3 regions of the Thermoanaerobacterium calidifontis genome follow, and region 3 is predicted to be linked to each of the others. Evidence: riboswitches for the same ligand, from Rfam matches in the RefSeq annotation. Region 3 holds a riboswitch; each other region holds the start of a gene.
What was found. Region 3 has a riboswitch for cyclic di-AMP ahead of ACZ42G_RS05110 (C40 family peptidase). Riboswitches for the same ligand answer to the same signal wherever they lie in the genome.
Positions count from the first base shown of each region.

Region 1: it holds a riboswitch for cyclic di-AMP, as region 3 does, so the genes downstream of both, ACZ42G_RS08910 (cell wall hydrolase) here and ACZ42G_RS05110 (C40 family peptidase) in region 3, are expected to answer to the same signal.
Region 2: it holds a riboswitch for cyclic di-AMP, as region 3 does, so the genes downstream of both, ACZ42G_RS01510 (NAD/NADP octopine/nopaline dehydrogenase family protein) here and ACZ42G_RS05110 (C40 family peptidase) in region 3, are expected to answer to the same signal.

Region 1 covers NZ_AP042436.1:1,695,059-1,701,224, reverse strand. The annotation lists gene aroA (3-phosphoshikimate 1-carboxyvinyltransferase) at 1-1,088, shown strand, start outside; gene ACZ42G_RS08925 (response regulator transcription factor) at 1,107-1,793, shown strand; gene ACZ42G_RS08920 (sensor histidine kinase) at 1,783-3,153, shown strand; gene ACZ42G_RS08915 (hypothetical protein) at 3,245-3,391, shown strand; cyclic di-AMP (ydaO/yuaA leader) riboswitch at 3,449-3,577, shown strand; gene ACZ42G_RS08910 (cell wall hydrolase) at 3,577-4,401, shown strand; gene ACZ42G_RS08905 (TMEM165/GDT1 family protein) at 4,466-5,029, opposite strand; gene ACZ42G_RS08900 (hypothetical protein) at 5,255-5,587, opposite strand; gene ACZ42G_RS08895 (ROK family transcriptional regulator) at 5,942-6,166, shown strand, end outside.
Region 2 covers NZ_AP042436.1:285,359-291,524, reverse strand. The annotation lists gene ACZ42G_RS01520 (N-acetylmuramoyl-L-alanine amidase family protein) at 1-115, opposite strand, end outside; gene ACZ42G_RS01515 (cobalamin B12-binding domain-containing protein) at 241-1,893, opposite strand; gene ACZ42G_RS01510 (NAD/NADP octopine/nopaline dehydrogenase family protein) at 1,890-2,990, opposite strand; cyclic di-AMP (ydaO/yuaA leader) riboswitch at 3,099-3,222, opposite strand; gene ACZ42G_RS01505 (transposase) at 3,486-3,668, opposite strand; partial or broken gene ACZ42G_RS01500 (RNA-guided endonuclease InsQ/TnpB family protein) at 3,718-4,242, opposite strand; gene ACZ42G_RS01495 (RNA-guided endonuclease InsQ/TnpB family protein) at 4,203-4,577, opposite strand; gene tnpA (IS200/IS605 family transposase) at 4,574-4,975, opposite strand; gene ACZ42G_RS01485 (methyl-accepting chemotaxis protein) at 5,376-5,894, opposite strand.
Region 3 covers NZ_AP042436.1:1,030,073-1,036,238, forward strand. The annotation lists gene ACZ42G_RS05095 (nicotinate phosphoribosyltransferase) at 1-382, shown strand, start outside; tRNA gene ACZ42G_RS05100 (tRNA-Leu) at 501-585, shown strand; gene ACZ42G_RS05105 (AEC family transporter) at 634-1,554, opposite strand; cyclic di-AMP (ydaO/yuaA leader) riboswitch at 1,743-1,873, shown strand; gene ACZ42G_RS05110 (C40 family peptidase) at 1,877-2,572, shown strand; gene typA (translational GTPase TypA) at 2,720-4,543, shown strand; gene dapA (4-hydroxy-tetrahydrodipicolinate synthase) at 5,335-6,166, shown strand, end outside.

The DNA of each region.
Region 1 (6,166 bases), 660 kb from region 3:
ACATAAAAATAGATAAAGATGATGTATATGTTAGAGGAAAAGGCATGTATCTGAATGAAAGCCTTGATATTTTAGATGCTGGAAATTCTGGTACAACGATGCGCCTTTTATCAGGCATTTTAGCCGGTCAGAATTTTACATCTACTATAACTGGTGATGAGTCTTTAAGAAAAAGGCCTATGAAGCGGATAATAAAGCCATTATCAATGATGGGGGCGGAAATAACAGCGGCTTATGACAACTATGCTCCTCTTACCATAAAAGGTAGTACACTTAATGGAATTAGCTACAAAACAGAAGTTGCCAGTGCTCAAGTAAAATCTTGCATAATGCTGGCAAGTTTGTATGCACAGGACGTTACGATAATCGAGGAACCGTATTTGTCCAGAAACCACAGCGAGCTTATGCTTAATTACTTTGGCGGAAATTTTGAATCTTATGACAATAAGGTGATATGCCGTCCTGTGGAAAAACTGCATGGGTGCGAAATCTTGGTTCCTGGTGACATATCTTCTGCTGCTTATTTTATGGTAGCAGCCAGCATATTACCTAATTCAGAAGTGTTGATAAAAAATGTAAATATAAACAACACGCGAACAGGAATAATAGATGTGTTGAATAAAATGGGTGGCAATATTGAAATAATAGATGCGAAAGTCGTAAACAATGAGCCTGTAGCGGACATAGTAGTAAAATCTTCACATCTAAAGGGAATTGAGATTGGTGGTGAGATTATACCGAGGTTGATCGATGAGATACCGGTTATTGCGGTAGCGGCAGCTTACGCTGATGGTACTACAGTTATAAAAGATGCTGAAGAACTAAAAGTAAAAGAAAGCAATCGCATAGACACCATGGTAAGCCAATTGAGAAAAATGGGTGCTGACATAGAAGCTACAAGCGATGGTATGGTAATTGGTGGGAAAGAAAAGCTGTTTGGTGCTACGGTTGACAGCTACAACGATCATAGAGTTGCCATGTCATTAAGCATAGCTGCCCTAAAAGCTGATGGAAGTACAAAGATAAAAAATGCTGAATGTGTGAATATTTCATTTCCTGATTTTTATAGCGTACTTAATGTGCTATAATAAAAATTGGTGATTTTAATGGAAGAAAGCATACTCATAATTGAAGATGAGAAAAGAATTGCGAGATTTTTACAGATAGAGCTTGAACATGAAGGTTATAGTGTGACATTAGAATATAGCGGCAATAGTGGTTTAAGAAAGGCTTTAGATGGAGATTACGATTTGATAATCTTAGATTTGATGCTTCCAGGTTTGGATGGTTTTTCAGTCTTGAGAGAACTGAGAAAAAAATCATCAACACCTGTAATAATTTTAAGCGCAAAAGATGAGGTAAAAGACAAGGTATTAGGGCTTGATATAGGCGCTGATGATTATCTTACGAAGCCGTTTTCGATTGAAGAGCTTATGGCGAGAATAAGAAATGCCCTTAGAAAAAATGCAAAGTCAAATGCTAATAAATTGGCATATGATGGCATAACAATGGACCTGTCTACATACGAAGTAAAAAGAGATGGAATAAAGGTAGAGTTGACGAAAAAAGAGTTTGAGCTTTTGAAATATTTGATTATAAACTCTGAAATAGTGCTTACAAGAGAAAATATATTGGAGAATGTATGGGGCTACAATTATATTGGTGAGACAAACATAGTTGATGTGTACATAAGATATTTGAGGAGTAAAATTGATGAACCGTTTAATAATAAGTTGATACAGACGATAAGAGGTGTAGGATACTCTTTAAGGAAAGAAAAAGATGAAGATTAAAGGCTTTAAATTATCAATAAAGTTGAGAATTGCATTGCTTTATGCTATCATATTTTCATTTATTTTAATAGTGCTTAATGCGTCTGTGTTGTACGGCCTCAAATATTACCTTGTATATCAAGCATTTGACGATATACAAAATCAATCAGATGTCATAGTCGAAAAGCTGAAAGAGGTTGATGGAATAATTACAAGTGTAGACAAAGATTTGCTTTTCGGATCGTTGATAGGTGAAAATATGTATTTAAAGATTGTGGATTTGCAGGGGAAAATTGTGTACGTGTCTTCACCACATTTGATTGATATATCCTACGATAAAAATATAAATACACCTACAAAAATAGAAAAAGATGAGACGCATATAGCATACATAAACAGAGAGTACATTTATGGGAATAAGGGCTTTTACATTCAGGTTTATGAGGATTTAAAAAATCAGTATTTCTTTTTAAAGCTTTTGTTTGTGATGATGGCTGTTTCTGATGTCATTGGAGTATTGGTGTCTTTTTTTGCAGGGTATTTTATAACAGGTAGAGCATTAAGACCTGTTGATTATATGGTGAGAGAAGTTCATGCAATCGACGAGAAGAAATTAAATAAAAGATTGAGCGTTAATGGAAATAATGATGAACTGTCTAAGCTTGCTGCTACATTTAATGACATGCTGGACAGGCTGGAAGACTATTTTAAAAGGCAGAATGCATTTATATCAAATGTGTCTCATGAGCTTAGGACACCTTTATCTGTCTTGAAAGGATATATAGAGCTTATAGACAGGTGGGGGAAGGATAACAAAGATGTACTGGAAGAGTCTATAGGTGCTTTAAAAAAAGAAGAGCAAGAAATGGAGATATTGATTGAAAGGCTTTTAATGCTGGCAAGAGGAGATAACAAGACGCTTAATGTAAACAAGAAATTATTTAACGTTTATGAATTGATTGCAGAAATAGTCAGGAATGCTAAAGTGATTTTTAATGAAAAGAACATTGAGATTTTTTGTGATAAAACTTTGGAAATGAATGCAGATAGGAACCTTATAAAGGAGCTTCTAAGAATAATTCTTGATAATGCATTAAAATACACAGATATTGACGGCAATATAAAAATTTTTGCAGAAGAAGTAGATAAAAATGTAGCCGTAATAATTAAAGACGACGGAATCGGAATACCTGAAGAAGAGATTCCTTATATATTTGACAGATTTTATAGGGTTGACAAAGCAAGGAGCAAAGAAACTGGTGGAATGGGTTTAGGACTGTCTATTGCAAAGCTTATTGTTGAGCTGCATGGTGGAAGTATTGAAGTAAGAAGCAAATTAAATGAAGGATCTGAATTTAAAATAACGATCCCAAAAGTTTGACGGATGGGATTGTTATTTTATTTTTAGTGACATACTCCACAATATATGGTATAATATATTTATAAAATCACTATATATTGGAGGGTATAAAATGTTACAAAAAGAAGCGACGAAAAATCAGCAGATGGAGGTAAAAAGTTCTTCTAAAGAATATACATGCCCTGATTGTGGTGCACAGTTAGTTCCTGAAAGCGGATGTATTTACTGCCCATTTTGCGGTTACAGTGAATGCCACTAATTACCTATATTCCCATCAGTTTAATATGGACATATACAAGCATTCCCCTTATAATTAAAGTAAAATATGCCGAATCCCCGAAAAGGGGTACGGGGGATTTTTCTTTGGGGTGAATCCACTTAGGTGGTAGGGCGGCCCTTTGCCCGAACCCGTCAACTAACCTCGGAGGCAAAAGGGGGATTTTTATGTTAAAAAAATGTATTAAGGTAAAGCCTCTCATTGCATCATTGGCAGCGGCTCTTTTATTTTCTCAGACGGCATTTGCGGCAACGTATACTGTAAAACCTGGTGATAGCCTATACAAGATAGGCTTAAATTATGGTACAACATACAATCAAATAATGAAGCTTAACAATCTCAGTGATACAGTAATATATCCCGGACAGGTATTGGTTGTACCTGGCAGTGACAACACATATACAGTCCAAAAAGGCGATAGTTTATACTTAATTGCCACAAAATATGGTACTACTGTAGATGCTTTAAAAAATGTAAATGGTTTAACAGGTGATATGATTTATCCGGGGCAAGTTTTTGTCATACCAACGTCTACGTCTGGTACACCATCAACTTCTTCAAGTATAAGAAGCGATGTAACTGCAAACAGAGGTTCAGTCCAAAGAGGTGTTATTTCATACACAAATGCCGATTTGGATCTTCTATCAAGGCTTATAAATGCGGAAGCTGGTGGTGAACCATATCAGGCTAAAGTTGCTGTTGGTGCCGTGATAGTAAATAGGGTAAAAAGCGGTATATTTCCTAACACAATACAAGGCGTAATATATCAAGTCGATAGCAATGGTTACTATCAATTTACGCCTGTTGAAAACGGCTGGATAAATGTACCTGCCACGCCAGACTCAATAAGTGCTGCGAGAGATGCCTTAAATGGTGTAGATCCTACAAACGGCGCACTTTATTACTTTGACAACAGCAATACCAATCAGTGGCTTTGGTCATTGCCGGTTGCATTAAAAGTAGGCAATATGGTATTTTCTTATGCAAGATAAAAATGATTGCTAATGAGAGGCTAAGAGGAGCAAAATGGATACCGAAAGGTATCCATTTTGCTTTCTATAGAGTTTTTGCTTCGTACAAAGTGATAAAACCAAATATTATAAAAATGAACGCTGATATGTAGTGCAAAAGCTTTGTTGGCAATTTCTTGCCTAAATAAACTCCCAATACGATTCCAATGACATCGGCTATGAAAATTCCAGCAGTAGCGCCTAATAAAACAAATACAGGATTTTTGTATGTGGCAGTAAGTGCTAATGTCGAAAGCTGCGTCTTATCTCCAAATTCTGAAATAAAATATGTACTTATTATGGTGAAAACTGGACCGTATTTGGATTTTCTGATTTTTTCATGCCCTTCATGACCATTTTTTAATGTTATCAACCCAAAAATTAAAAAAGATATGGCAGCCAACAGCTTCACGTATTTTATCGGTATGTACTCTGTAATAAATGAGCCGAACAAAACCGCAATACCCATATTTAAAAGGGCAGCCACTAATATGCTTATTAAAACAGTTCTGGCTTTTATAAATGTGGCAAATGCCATAGCCATAAACTGTGACTTGTCGCCCATTTCAGATGCAAAAACGAGAATAAAAGACGATATTAAAGCATTCATCAAATCTGCCTCCTTGTAATTAGTATGCCAAAAAAATAAAACCTATTACATAATATGTGAACATATTACGTAAAGGTCTCATTCTTTAAGGCAAAGCCAGGTTAAAACCAGCATGTTGACTTTGCCACATATTCATATATGTGAACTACTCCCCTTTACATAGATAGATTATATAATATTTTTAGAAGACATCTACTTCATTATATAATAAGTCAAAAAATTATGTCAATGCAATTTGTTTCCTTTTCTAATTTTTTTCTTGTTTATTAATTTTATTATGCCTCCGTAAATGAGGGAAATACCAATTATAGCTGGTATTATAAATGCTATTACATTTAGCACATCTGTTTCATCGATTACGGCGATTATCATGGGAATCAGTACTATCAAGCCAATAATTATTTGTATAAAAGGATATTTGCCAACTCCTTTTATGGGTTCAGGAATCCGTCCTGTTCCAATATAATAGCCAGGGTTGTACTGGTTTTCCTCCCATTCTTTCAAATCATCTAATTCATTCTCAAATTCATTTTTTTTATTCGGCTCATTGTCTTTCATAAATAACACCTCATTGAAACATTCTAACTTTAGAATTATTATACAACTTTAAATTATTAATTCAATATGAAGCCGGGGGACCAATGGATTTTATTCTTGTAGTCTACAATGAGGTGTCTTCAAAAACTCTCCTTTTTTATTCATAGCCATATTTACCTCTTTTGTCTTTTAGCTTGCATAATTATAAAACATATATTCTACAAAAATTTAGAAATTCCTCCTAAATCGTATGTAAAAATTATTTACAAAAGCACATTATTGATGGTATAATATTATTAGGTAAAAGTTCGAAGCTCGAACTAATTTTTTAAAGATATTTAGTTCGGACTAAGAACTAATTTGGGAGGTGATAGATTGACGCAGTATCGAAAGGGCACCAATTATCTTATCAAAAATATAAACACGGCAAATGTTTTGGATGTCATTAAAAAAATGCAGCCAATCTCTCGCGTGAAAATCTCAAAAATCCTTAATATGAGCAAATCTACTGTATCTGGAATAGTAGATGAATTGATAAAGGAAGGACTTGTAAGTGAGGAGGGATTTGGAAATACCGCGTCTGCAGGCAGAAAACCTATT
Region 2 (6,166 bases), 740 kb from region 3:
CTAAAACGTCCCTCAATTTAAGAGATACGCTTAAGTTTATATCTTTTTCAAAATAGCCATATCCTATAGCACCACTGTCAGAACCGCCATGGCCAGGATCTACAACTATTAACAATTATTCATCACCTCCTATTGTATTTGCCTCTCCTTATAATATGTTTTTCTCAAAAAAAATTTATATAGAAAACATAAAAAAAAACGGATGTATATTTTGTGTATACACCCGATAATAACTATTTTTTAAGCTACGATTATGAGTTTTTGGTAATTTTGAATTATGTTATATATTCTTTCTTCCTCTTTAATAATCCTATTGCTATCATAGTCATAGGCATAGCACGCACCATTTACGACCTTTGTAGTCAGCATGCCACTTGCGCTTTTATTTCCTTTAAGATGCGGTGCGTCTAAAATTCCCAATTTTATCGCCAATGATAGTGTATGTGGATCTGACAGCGGATCACTGCATAGTGTATTAAGATCCTTTATGGCATTGATTATTACCATCGCATCATTTATTAGTTCCTCTTTCCTCTTTAAAAAATCTAAATCTTGAGTAAAATCAAACATGCCAGATAAGGTATTTTTTATTACAGCTTTTACAATCTTCACACTTTCTATTATATCATCTGGCGTAGCAGCATGATGTGCTTCACAAAAACCTACAACATGATATATGTGAGGCTTTATCGCCATGGAAAGATATGCGCTGGAAGCAAGCTGCCCTTTCGCCTCAAAAAGATCCTGCGGCATACTTGCAAGCCCCGCCCTCGCCTGTCTCAACACTCTAAAGTTATCATCCTGAAGGCTTTCAACAAGTTCTATAGATGCCAGCATTTTAGCAAGGTCCATTTTAGGAGATGTAGCCGGCGGAACGTTAAACATAAACTGTGCTATATATGTCTTTACACCCATTCTCTTAGCATTGTACGCTGCAAGATAGCTTGCCGCCACATAAATGGCATCATGTGCACCTCTAAGCCCCCAGTGATGTGCTTCATTTACCTCAACGGGTATGTTTCTGTCGCCGTGCCACTTCATCAACATCTGGTTCTCTCTAATGGATTCTTCTACTTCTCTTGGCCCCCTGCCATCTAGTACATTGTACCAGCAAAGGGGTATAGCTGCCCAGGCATTGTTTATCGTGTCTTTTAACACTTTTGCCATTTTAAAGACATCATTCGTTCCACTGTAACATCTAAGCAGCGGATAATTTCCACGCCTTGACTCATCGTAAAGTCTTTTGAATTCTTCTTCAGTCCTTATAGGCACACCACCTGCCCCATCAAGCGATGCTTTATACTTTTTATCAAAAAAGTGCTCTTGCGTATTTTGATCAGGGGCTATAGATATCACATCGAGAATTTTTTCTTCCGCAATCCTCCTTACACCTTTAAGCGTATCATCATACGAAGGCAACCCAAAGTGATGCCTTATTATAGGATAAGGATAGCTTTTCTCAATCCTTTCAACCACATCTTTACCATATTCTATTTCGCTATGTGAAGCTTTCTCTCCTCTTAGGTATGAAATTGTGTACTCATCACCAAAAGTTCCATCAAAAATTTCCTCAAATATTCCTGACTCTTTTGCAACTAAGCAATTGGGCTCTGTGCCTCCAAATATCCATCTAATATTGTTCAAACCATATTTTCGTATTTTATCTTTAAGCTCATTCAATATGATTTTCAGTGTTTCTGGAGTCAGTCTATAACTTACACCTACTATATCAGGTTTCTTTAAAGTCACTGTATCTACCAACTTATCAATAGATGTAGCAGGACCTAAAAAATCCACTTTATACCCTTCCTGCTCTGCCATATTTAAAAATCTATATACTCCCGCAACATGGACGTCATTTTCTATAGAAGCTGCAATAATATATTTTTTCATGCGACAGTGATCTCCTCCTTTAACCCCTCTATCATTTCCTTTATTTCTTCTACGCTTTTCCCTTCCAATCCCAGTTTCCCTACTGTGCGCCCGATTTTCCAATAGTTCACCTCATGCATACACGATGCCAAATGAATTATGGAATCTATAGTATAAGTAGGAATGCCTAATTGTTTGCCAATCGATGAAATAGGCACCAAGCTCATTGGCACATCTTCAAAAATGTACCTACTATTAAGATTTTTTGGCGCAAGCAAGCCTCTATAAGCATCTGTCTTTTGAATCGCATCATACAGATTGTCTGCAATAACGCCGTATGCATCTTTAAGCCAATCAAGCGCTGTAACAGCATTGACACCTAAAGCGTGGGCAACTGCTATTCTCTCCCTGTCCATTCTTTCCAATATTTTAGCCACCGAAGGTGATATGCCTTCCAGATAATATTGAAAATCACCTTCTGTAGTCTCTATTCTTGCAGAATTCAAAAGTGTAGGCGCTGGATGAAAGATAGAACCTATATTATTTAAACTAGTCTCTAAAACATTTTCAGCAGGTACTATCTGCGAATAAGCCAATCTCAATAAATCAACAACATAATCAGCCTTCCAAGCCGGTATAGATGCCAGTGAAACCACATCTTTTATCCTGAAAATTTTTGAAATGCCATTATTCGATCTGCAAGCATATATAAACGTATCAGTCTCTGCTACTACCACATTTATATCGTCTCTAATTTTAACAATGTTATAAAACTCTATAGCGCCAAAAGTTCTTCCCGGATTCAAAACTATTATCTGATCATTTCTTAAGTGTGGTAACATTTCATAAGCTATGTCACTGTGTCCAGACGCAGGAACAGTCACCATGATTATGTCTGCATCTTTTATAGCGTCTTCCATATCGTCAGTGACCATATTAAGCTTTGCAAATCCATCTACGACACCTTCAAGATAGATACCACCATTATTTAAAATAGGAACTAATTTCTCACGAGATCTGTTGTACAAATTGACTGTAAAACCCATCAACGAAAGATGTGCCGCCATCGCCTGCCCACCATTGCCAGCACCAATGACAGAAAAAATAGGTAATCTCATTTAAAAACCTCCTTCTATTTTAGAGTATTAAAAAAGCCATAGAGAAAATCTATAGCTGAAACCCGGCAACTAATAGAAGGTAGTTGTACCAAATATATTCATGCTACTTCCTCCTCTTTCAACGCTTACGAGGTTAGCTGACGGGTTAGGGTCGAAAGATAACCCCTCCATACAAATGGATTCACCCCAAAATTGGTTTCCCCGTTTCATACGAATTCAGCGTTATAGCATATTATTAAATTAATTAAATTATACCATAGCAAAATTCCATTTGCAAATATATTAAAAAAATGTAAATTTTGTAACAAAACTGTGTCTAAATTTATAAACACTCTGGTTGCAGTGGGCGGTTATTTTTTTGGTGAACCTACTCCATCCTATAGAGGGTGGAGCTTCCTACTTCATAGACCGTTGCCTACTGCTATTCACAGCAGGTCTTACACAATCTCCATAGGCGTAACTTCGGGAGGAACCTTCCCTACAAAATTATTACTCTTATGCTGCTATGCCTAATTGTTTTAATCCTTCATATAGTACATTCATTGCTGCATTTACATCTCTGTCTATCTCTAATCCGCACTCGCATTTGTGTATTCTTACTGATAAGTCTTTTTCTACTACTTCCCCGCATCTTGAACATCTTTGTGATGTATATGCTGGATTTACTTTTACGAAGATTTTTCCCTTCTTTTTCTGCTTTATACTGGAGATATTTGTCTAACATTCCCCATCCTGCATTTGCTATTGATTTTGCAAGTTTATGATTTTTCATCATATTTTTTACTTGCAAATCTTCAATGCATATGATGTCATTATGTTTTACTATGTTATAGCTTATCTTATGTAGATAGTCCCTTCTCTGATTCGCTACTTTTTCATGAAGTTTCGCTAATCTTTTCTTTTGCTTTTCTCTGTTTTTGCTTCCTTTCTTTTTTCTTGAAAGTTGTCTTTGCAGTCTTTTTAGTTTCTTCTCTGATTTTTGTAGCCATTTAGGATTTGAGTATAATTCTCCATCTGATGTTGCAGCTATTGAGTTTATTCCTTTGTCTACTCCTATTGCTTTTTCTCTTATGACTGTTTTTTCTTTTTCTTCTTCTACTTCAACTGATAGATTTATATACCACTTTCCTGCATGGTATTTTATGTTTATTGTTTTGACTTTTGTTGGATCAAAGTTCCTATGTGCTTTGATTTTTATATGTCCTATATTTTTTATGTATACATATTCCCAAAGTTTCTTTTTGCTTCGCATTGCGGAAGTGTTATGGATGTATAGTGATATTTATCTTTGAATTTAGGATATTTGGCTCTTTTGTCAAAGAAGTTTTTATATGCTCTATCTAATCTTCTCAACACATCCTGTAATATTTGCGACTGTACTAATTTGTATTCTGTATGTTCTTTTTTATATTTTGGAAGCATGTTCTGCTGTTCTTTATATGTAAGTCCTTTGCCATATTGTTTGTAATGTTTTATTCTTTGATCCAGTGAATAGTTGTATAATTTGCGGCACAAATACAATGTATAAAAAAGCTTTTCTTCTTGTTCTTTTGTTGGCTCTATGAGAAAATGCTGACATATCATCATCTTTTCTCACCTTGGCTTTCTATATACTGTTTTATAACTTCTATAGGTGCACTACCAGTTGTAAGAAGGCAATAACTTCTTGACCAAAAATATTCTTTCCAAAGTTTTTGTTTTATCTGCGGATATTCTTTTTTTATGAGTCTAGACGATGCACTTTTATAAGCGTTAATGAATTTAGATATTTCAGAGTTTGGCTCTGCTTTGAAAAGTATGTGTACATGGTCTTTATCGTGATTCCATTCTTGCAGTGATATATTATAATTAGGTGATATATTCTCAAATATCTCCTTTAATCTATTTGATATGTTATCGTCTATTACTTTTCTTCTGTATTTTACAACCATTATAAGATGATAATACAATAAGAATACTGAATGATTATTATTATCTAATATCAGCATTATATCACCACTTCACTCTTTTACTCCTGATAATATTATAACATATAATTCCATGGTAGACAATAGAAATTCATCTCCCACCTAAAGAGAATGGGAGACTTCTTTCAAGTTTTTATTAAAATAATCGAATCATTATGTTTACCAGAAGATCTATCAGAAGAAATTTTGAAGTAGAATGAAATACATCTTTCATGCTTTTAGAGTTCAGTCTAACAGTATGCTTAAAAAATATTTTTTATCTTCTCTGATATTTGTTTGATAACAGCAATTGATAGAAGCAAATTATTGCCTCTATAAAAATAAAAGCACTCCTGCAAAATAAGCAGAGGTGCGCTATAAATTCAGATTTTTTTCTTGAGCAAATCGAAAATAAAAAATCCACACTGCTTTTATAATCCTATAAATTCCTTGCTAATTCTTCTAAAAGTTGAGAAGTAGCGCTTAATTCTTCTATGGATGAACTAATTTCTTCAAAAGCAGTAGCTTGTGTCTCAAAAAATGAACTTGATGCATTTATTTTGTCAGAAATACTTTTAATAGATTCCTGTATTTTTTCCAATATTGAGTCTATTCTACTTATTGATTCACTGCTGCTATTAGATAGCTTTCGTATCTCTTCAGCAACTACAGTAAAGCCCTTACCTTTTTCACCAGCTCTTGCGGCCTCAATGGCTGCGTTCAATCCCAATAAATTAGTTTGTTTAGAAATATTCTGAACAAATTTTAAAATATCATCAGTGCCCTTTGTATTTTCAATAGCTTTATTTACTTCTTCCAATATCTTAGTATTAGAATTAACCACAATTTCGACTCCAGAGGAAACCTCTTGAATGGCCGAAGATATTTGCTCAAGCGATGATGCAAGATTTTCGGATAGTGATAATACTTTGTGTCTTTTTTCTAAACTTTTCCCCATAAGTAAAACCCCAATTACAGTATCATCGTAGTCTTTTATAGGGATAGCATATGACTTAAACGGCACTCCATACACTTCTTTCGGTACATCTTTTATAATGTAGTTTCCAGTTCTAATGGCTTCAAAAGCTGCACCACCTTCTGGAATTGCATCACCTACTTTTGCATTAATAGGAAGCTCATCACAATTTTTTATCTCCAAATATTTTTCTCTATCTACAATGGCAAAAGATACACTGTCCTCAAAAAGTAATGGTAAAAAAGTTGTTAACT
Region 3 (6,166 bases):
TTTAGTAGATACATTTAAAGATGAAATTGAAGAATCATTGAGGGTGGCTGAATTTTTAGGAGATAGGTTGTATGGCATAAGATTGGATACGCCGTCTGAGAGAGGAGGCGTAACGGCAAGTCTTGTGTATGAGCTTAGGCAGAGGCTTAATCAAAAAGGATTTGACAATGTCAAGATCATTGTGTCTGGTGGGCTTACACCAGAAAGGATAAAAGAGCTTGCATTAAGCGGTGCAGATGCATTTGGCGTTGGCAGCTATATATCAGATGCATCTCCTATAGACATGACGATGGATATTAAAGAAGTAGAAGGAGAACCTATTGCAAAAAGAGGCCGAATTCCTGGAAGGATAGAGAATGCAAAATTAAAAAGGATAATATAGACAGGCATGAATTCATATTTGTCTATATAATACTTACTGAATCGCAATTTATGCAAAAAGGTATTGACACAAACAAAAAAACATTATATAATGACTAATGTGCTGACGATATTGTGACGCGGGGGTGGCGGAATAGGCAGACGCGTACGTTTGAGGGGCGTATGGAGTTTTCCGTGCGGGTTCAAGTCCCGCCCTCCGCACCAAAATGAAAATAAATATTTTACATAAAAAAGCCTTTCAAAAGGCTTTTTTTAATGCCATTTTACCATTATAATTGACATGAATACAATCGCAACAATCGTCGTTGTCGTTATAAAGATCGATGCCAGTTTGGTGTTTAGATTTCTCTCATCAGAATATATGACTGCTACAAGCGCTGTCGGCATGATGGTCCCTAACATTATAGCTTTAATTGTCATCGATGCAGTATTGAAAAACATAGGCAAGACAAAAAACAGTGCTATGCCTGGCGCATATTTTATGGCAAGTCCTTTAACTAGTGATAAAATTTCATCCTTTTCTAAATTAAAATCAAGAAAATACCCTATTACAAACAAAGCTAATGTTGTATTCGGCATCGAAATTTGCTCTGCCAGGTTGACGATTAAACTTGGGAATTTAACACCCATGACATTCAAAAGGAAGGCTATTATATAAGTGTCAAAAGGTACAAAGTACAAGATCTTTTTAAATACTTTTTTCAGATCTAATTTATCACTCTGAGAAAATGCGTATGCAGCGATATATGCGATTCCAAAGACATTAAATGAATTTCCCATGTCAAACATTGCGATGTGCAAAAGACCATTGTTGCCATAGATTTGTTGGACAAACGGGAAAGCAAAAAGACCTATGTTGTATCCGCAGAGAGATATGATCAAAGTACCTTTTGTTTCTCTTTTTAAATTTGCGTTTCTAAAGGCTAAAAAGCCTATAATAAAAGTGATGAAACCAAAAGCAAAGCCTGATAATGTCAAAACGAATAAGTTTGTATTTACTTTTGTAGTCAAGAAAACTTTTGCGATGCTGGCAGGCAATGTTATGTAGATTATAAAACTATTCAGGACTTTTCCTGTTTCCGCAGGTAAAAATTTCATTTTCTTTACTGCGTAACCAAAAAATATTATGATGATGCTTATTGCGATTTTTTGAAGTATGACTATTTGGCTCATTTATATCCTCCTTTTCGTACATCAAGTAAAATTATACTACAATAAGCCGCTTGTTTATAGAGATTGTAACAAATTTATAAATTTTTTATAAAATATATTAAGAGTTTATTAAAAAAATCTTAAAAAATTATTATGAAAACATTGACTTTATTAATCGTTTTTGATAAAATAAAAGAAACTTGTACATATTAGCAATCTTGCCGAATCCTATTTAGGTACGGAGGATTTTTCATGTTTGGGGTTAATCTGCCATATGCAGTAGGGGTACCTTCTATCCCGCACCCGTCAACTAACTCCGGAGGCAAAAGGAAGGAGATTAGCTATGAATAGCAAATTAGGTAAATTTATTTTTGGTGTATCCGTTTTCGGTATGACGATGGTGGGTTCTTCGATGCTTACACATATTTATGCAGCAGATCTGGGAAGTGGCGTTGTCATTGGAAACGGTGTAAATGTCAGAAATGGCGGAAGCTTGTCGTCAAAGGTTATTACACAGTTAAACTATAGCGATGTGGTTACAGTGATTGGACAGGATAATGGCTGGTACAACATAAAGCTTTCAGATGGAACTGTAGGCTGGATATACGGCAAGTACCTTTCATTAAGGTCTTCAAGTACGGTGTCAAGGGGTGATGTTGATAGAAGCATTGCCTCGAGGCTTATTGACTTTGGAAAAGAGTTTTTAGGAACGAGGTATGTTTACGGTGGTGAATCTCCATCGGGTTTTGATTGTTCCGGTTTTACTCAATACGTCTTTAAAAGCGTCGGAATTACTTTGCCGAGGGTAGCTGATGATCAAGCTACAGTAGGTACGTACGTTGACAAAGCTAATTTGCAGCCTGGAGATTTGGTGTTTTTTAAGACATTAGGGAGCAGCATAATAAACCATGCTGGGATATACATAGGAAATGGACAGTTTATGCACGCTTCATCTGGTGCTGGAAAAGTCATGATAAGCTCTTTGTATGAAGACTACTACAGCGCTCATTATGCTACAGCCAGAAGAGTTATACAGTAAATATGCATAAAGACAAAAAGGCACTTTCATGTGTCTTTTTTTGATGCATTTTTAGGTGATATTTATAGTTTGTTGACTATTTAAGCATATTAATATATCATTATATATTGTATAAAATTTGCATTTGTATGGAAGGAGTTAACCTAAATGGGGTTTGTAAGGGACGATATAAGGAATGTAGCTATAATAGCGCATGTTGATCATGGGAAAACAACTTTAGTAGATGGAATGCTTAAGCAAAGTGGCATTTTTAGACAGAATGAGAAAGTCGAAGAAAGAGTAATGGATTCAAATGAATTGGAAAGAGAAAGAGGAATAACTATTCTTTCGAAGAATACTGCCATAAGGTACAATGGTGTAAAGATAAACATAGTCGATACGCCTGGACATGCTGATTTTGGCGGCGAGGTAGAACGGGTACTAAAAATGGTTGATGGTGTATTATTGCTTGTAGATGCTTTCGAAGGACCAATGCCTCAGACCAGATTTGTATTAAGCAAGGCTTTAGAGCTTAATTTAAAACCTATAGTAGTTGTGAACAAAATCGATAGACCTGATGCAAGGCCAGAGGAAGTCATCGATGAAGTCCTTGATCTTTTTATTGAATTGGGTGCTGATGATGATCAGATTGATTTTCCTGTAGTATATGCTTCTGCCAGAGAAGGCATTGCTAAGTTAAGTTTAAAGGATGAATCAGTAGATTTGCGTCCTCTTTTTGATACTATCTTAAAAGAGATTCCGGCGCCAGAAGGTAATATAGATGATCCACTGCAGCTTATTGTTACCACACTTGACTATGATGATTACATTGGAAGAATCGCCATTGGAAAAGTGGTTAGAGGTAAAATCGTATCAGGTGAAAATGTGGCAATATGCAAGAGAGATGGGTCTTTGCAAAATGTTAAATTAAGCAATCTGTATCAATATGAAGGTTTGAAAAGGGTGCAGGTTGATGATGCTAAATTAGGTGATATAGTAGCTGTATCAGGTATAAGCGACATTGAGATTGGAGAGACGATAGCCGACCCAGAAAAGCCAGAGGCTGTAGATTTTGTTGAAATAGAAGAGCCAACCATTTCCATGACATTTGGCGTAAATACGAGTCCGTTTGCAGGTAGAGAAGGCAAATACGTAACATCAAGGCATTTAAGAGAAAGGCTTTTTAAAGAGCTTGAAACGAATGTAGCATTAAGGGTTGAGGAGACAGAAACGACAGAAGCATTTAAGGTGTCTGGACGTGGCGAGCTGCATTTATCCATTTTGATAGAGACTATGAGGCGTGAAGGATATGAGCTTCAGGTATCTAAGCCATCTGTGATTATAAAGGAGATAAATGGTGTCAAGCACGAACCTATTGAGCTTGTTACTATTGACATACCAGAAGATTACATGGGTGTAGTCATGGAAAAGATGGGCTCAAGAAAAGGAGAGCTTATGGATATGCACACTTTAAAACCTGGTACATTAAGGCTGAAATTTAAGATACCGACAAGAGGCCTCATAGGATATCGCTCTGAATTTCTTACTGATACCAAGGGAAATGGGATAATGACATCTATAATCTATGACTATGAACCGTACAAAGGGGATATACCTACAAGATCGAGAGGGTCTTTAGTGGCTTTTGAAGCTGGCACTACAACGACTTATGGACTTTACAATGCACAAGAAAGAGGAACTCTTTTTGTAGGTCCAGGCGTCGAAGTGTACGAAGGCATGATAGTTGGTGAAAACTCCAGAAGTGACGATATAGATGTCAATGTATGTAAGAAAAAGCATGTTACTAATTTGCGCTCTGCTACTGCAGATGAGGCATTAAGACTTTCACCTATAAGAGAGATGTCTCTTGAAGAGGCTTTGGAATTCATCGCTAATGATGAGCTTGTGGAAGTTACGCCTAAAAGTATAAGACTTAGAAAAAAGATATTAAGCTCGCAACAAAGGTATAAAAATGCTAAATATAAACAATAAAAGGGGTATGACCCCTTTTTATTATGTTTGCGATTTTACATTTATATATTCAGCTTTGTGGGCGTTTTTGCTTATTAATTCTTTTAATAATTACAATTTGTGGTTTTAATTTTAATTTAAAATTTGATTCAAAAAATGATTGACAATTTATTCTAAATGATGTAATCTCTATTATAGAAACGTTGATAGTTAAAACGATTCGACATAACGTATTTTTTAATGTATTGAGTAATGTTTTAAAGGATATTCTTAGTGTCGCTATAATTGTTTTTTGTAATCGTAATACTTTTGATGTGCAATCAATAATTGCAAATTCCAAAGTGTTTTTTTGCTTTTAATTGTGACACTTTACATGAATAAGAGTGGTTTAATCTGATATCTTAATTTTTCTTTAAAAATCCTGACAGATTTTTTTGTCTGTACTCAAAGTGAATTTAGCCAATCATATAATTGTTTACTAGAAATTTCTGCATATACATTAAGAGGACTATTAAGAATATATTAAGATAATCAATGAGGACGGAAATTTTTCTAAATTTTTCAGCGTTTATGATTTATAACTATCATGATGAGAATAATAGTCTAAAAGATAAGAAGGTCAATAATATTAAAACTTGTTAAAGTTATATACGTAGGATTTTTTCATTTAATGTTTAATAAGGTAGACAGACTACACATCAAATAAAAAATTTTTATTGTGATATGAAAAAAAGTATATCATAAAACGGCTTGAATTAAAGCTCTTGAGGTATGCACAAGTTTAATAAAGTTTAACAAGGAGTGTGTGGTAATTGAGTAATATTCATAAGTTGGAAGGATTGGTTATTCCATGTATTACACCATTTACTGATGATCTGAGTAAAGTCGACTTTAAAAAATTTGACAAACTCGTTGATTACTTAATAGAAGAACAATGTGCAGATGCTATAATTCCAATTGGAACAACTGGGGAATCGACATCATTATCACATCTTGAAAAGGAATTAGTTATAGAAAGAGCAGTAAAACAAGCTGATAAAAGAGTACCTATTTTTGTCGGTGCTGGGGGTGCAAACTTAGATGAAACAATAAGTTTGACTAAATATGCTGAAAATATTGGAGCCGATGGTCTGTTAATAGTTGTTCCATATTATATTAGACCAGATCAGGATGGTATTTATCAATTTTTTAAGGCTGTAGCTAAACACACAAATTTACCAATTATGATTTATAATATACCATTTAGGACAGCAGTTAATATGAGTATTGATACAATTATTAAGGTAGCAAATATTGACAATGTAATTGGTATAAAAGATTGTTTTAACGATATTACAAATACTTCTGAGATGATAAGGGTATGTCGAAGTAAATTAAAAAAAGAATTTTCTATTTTGACAGGCGAAGATACTAATATCTTTATTAATCTATGTCTTGGAGGTAATGGTGCGGTTGCTGCGACAGGACATGTTGCTGGCAAAAAAATAAAAGAAATGATAAATAAATATAAAGCTGGAGACATAATAGGGGCAAGAGAGATTCAATTTGATATATATACACTTCAAAAGAGCATGTTTAAAGCCCCTAATCCTGCACCAATCAAAGCGGCATTGGATATATTAGGTCTAAATTTAGGTGGCAAAG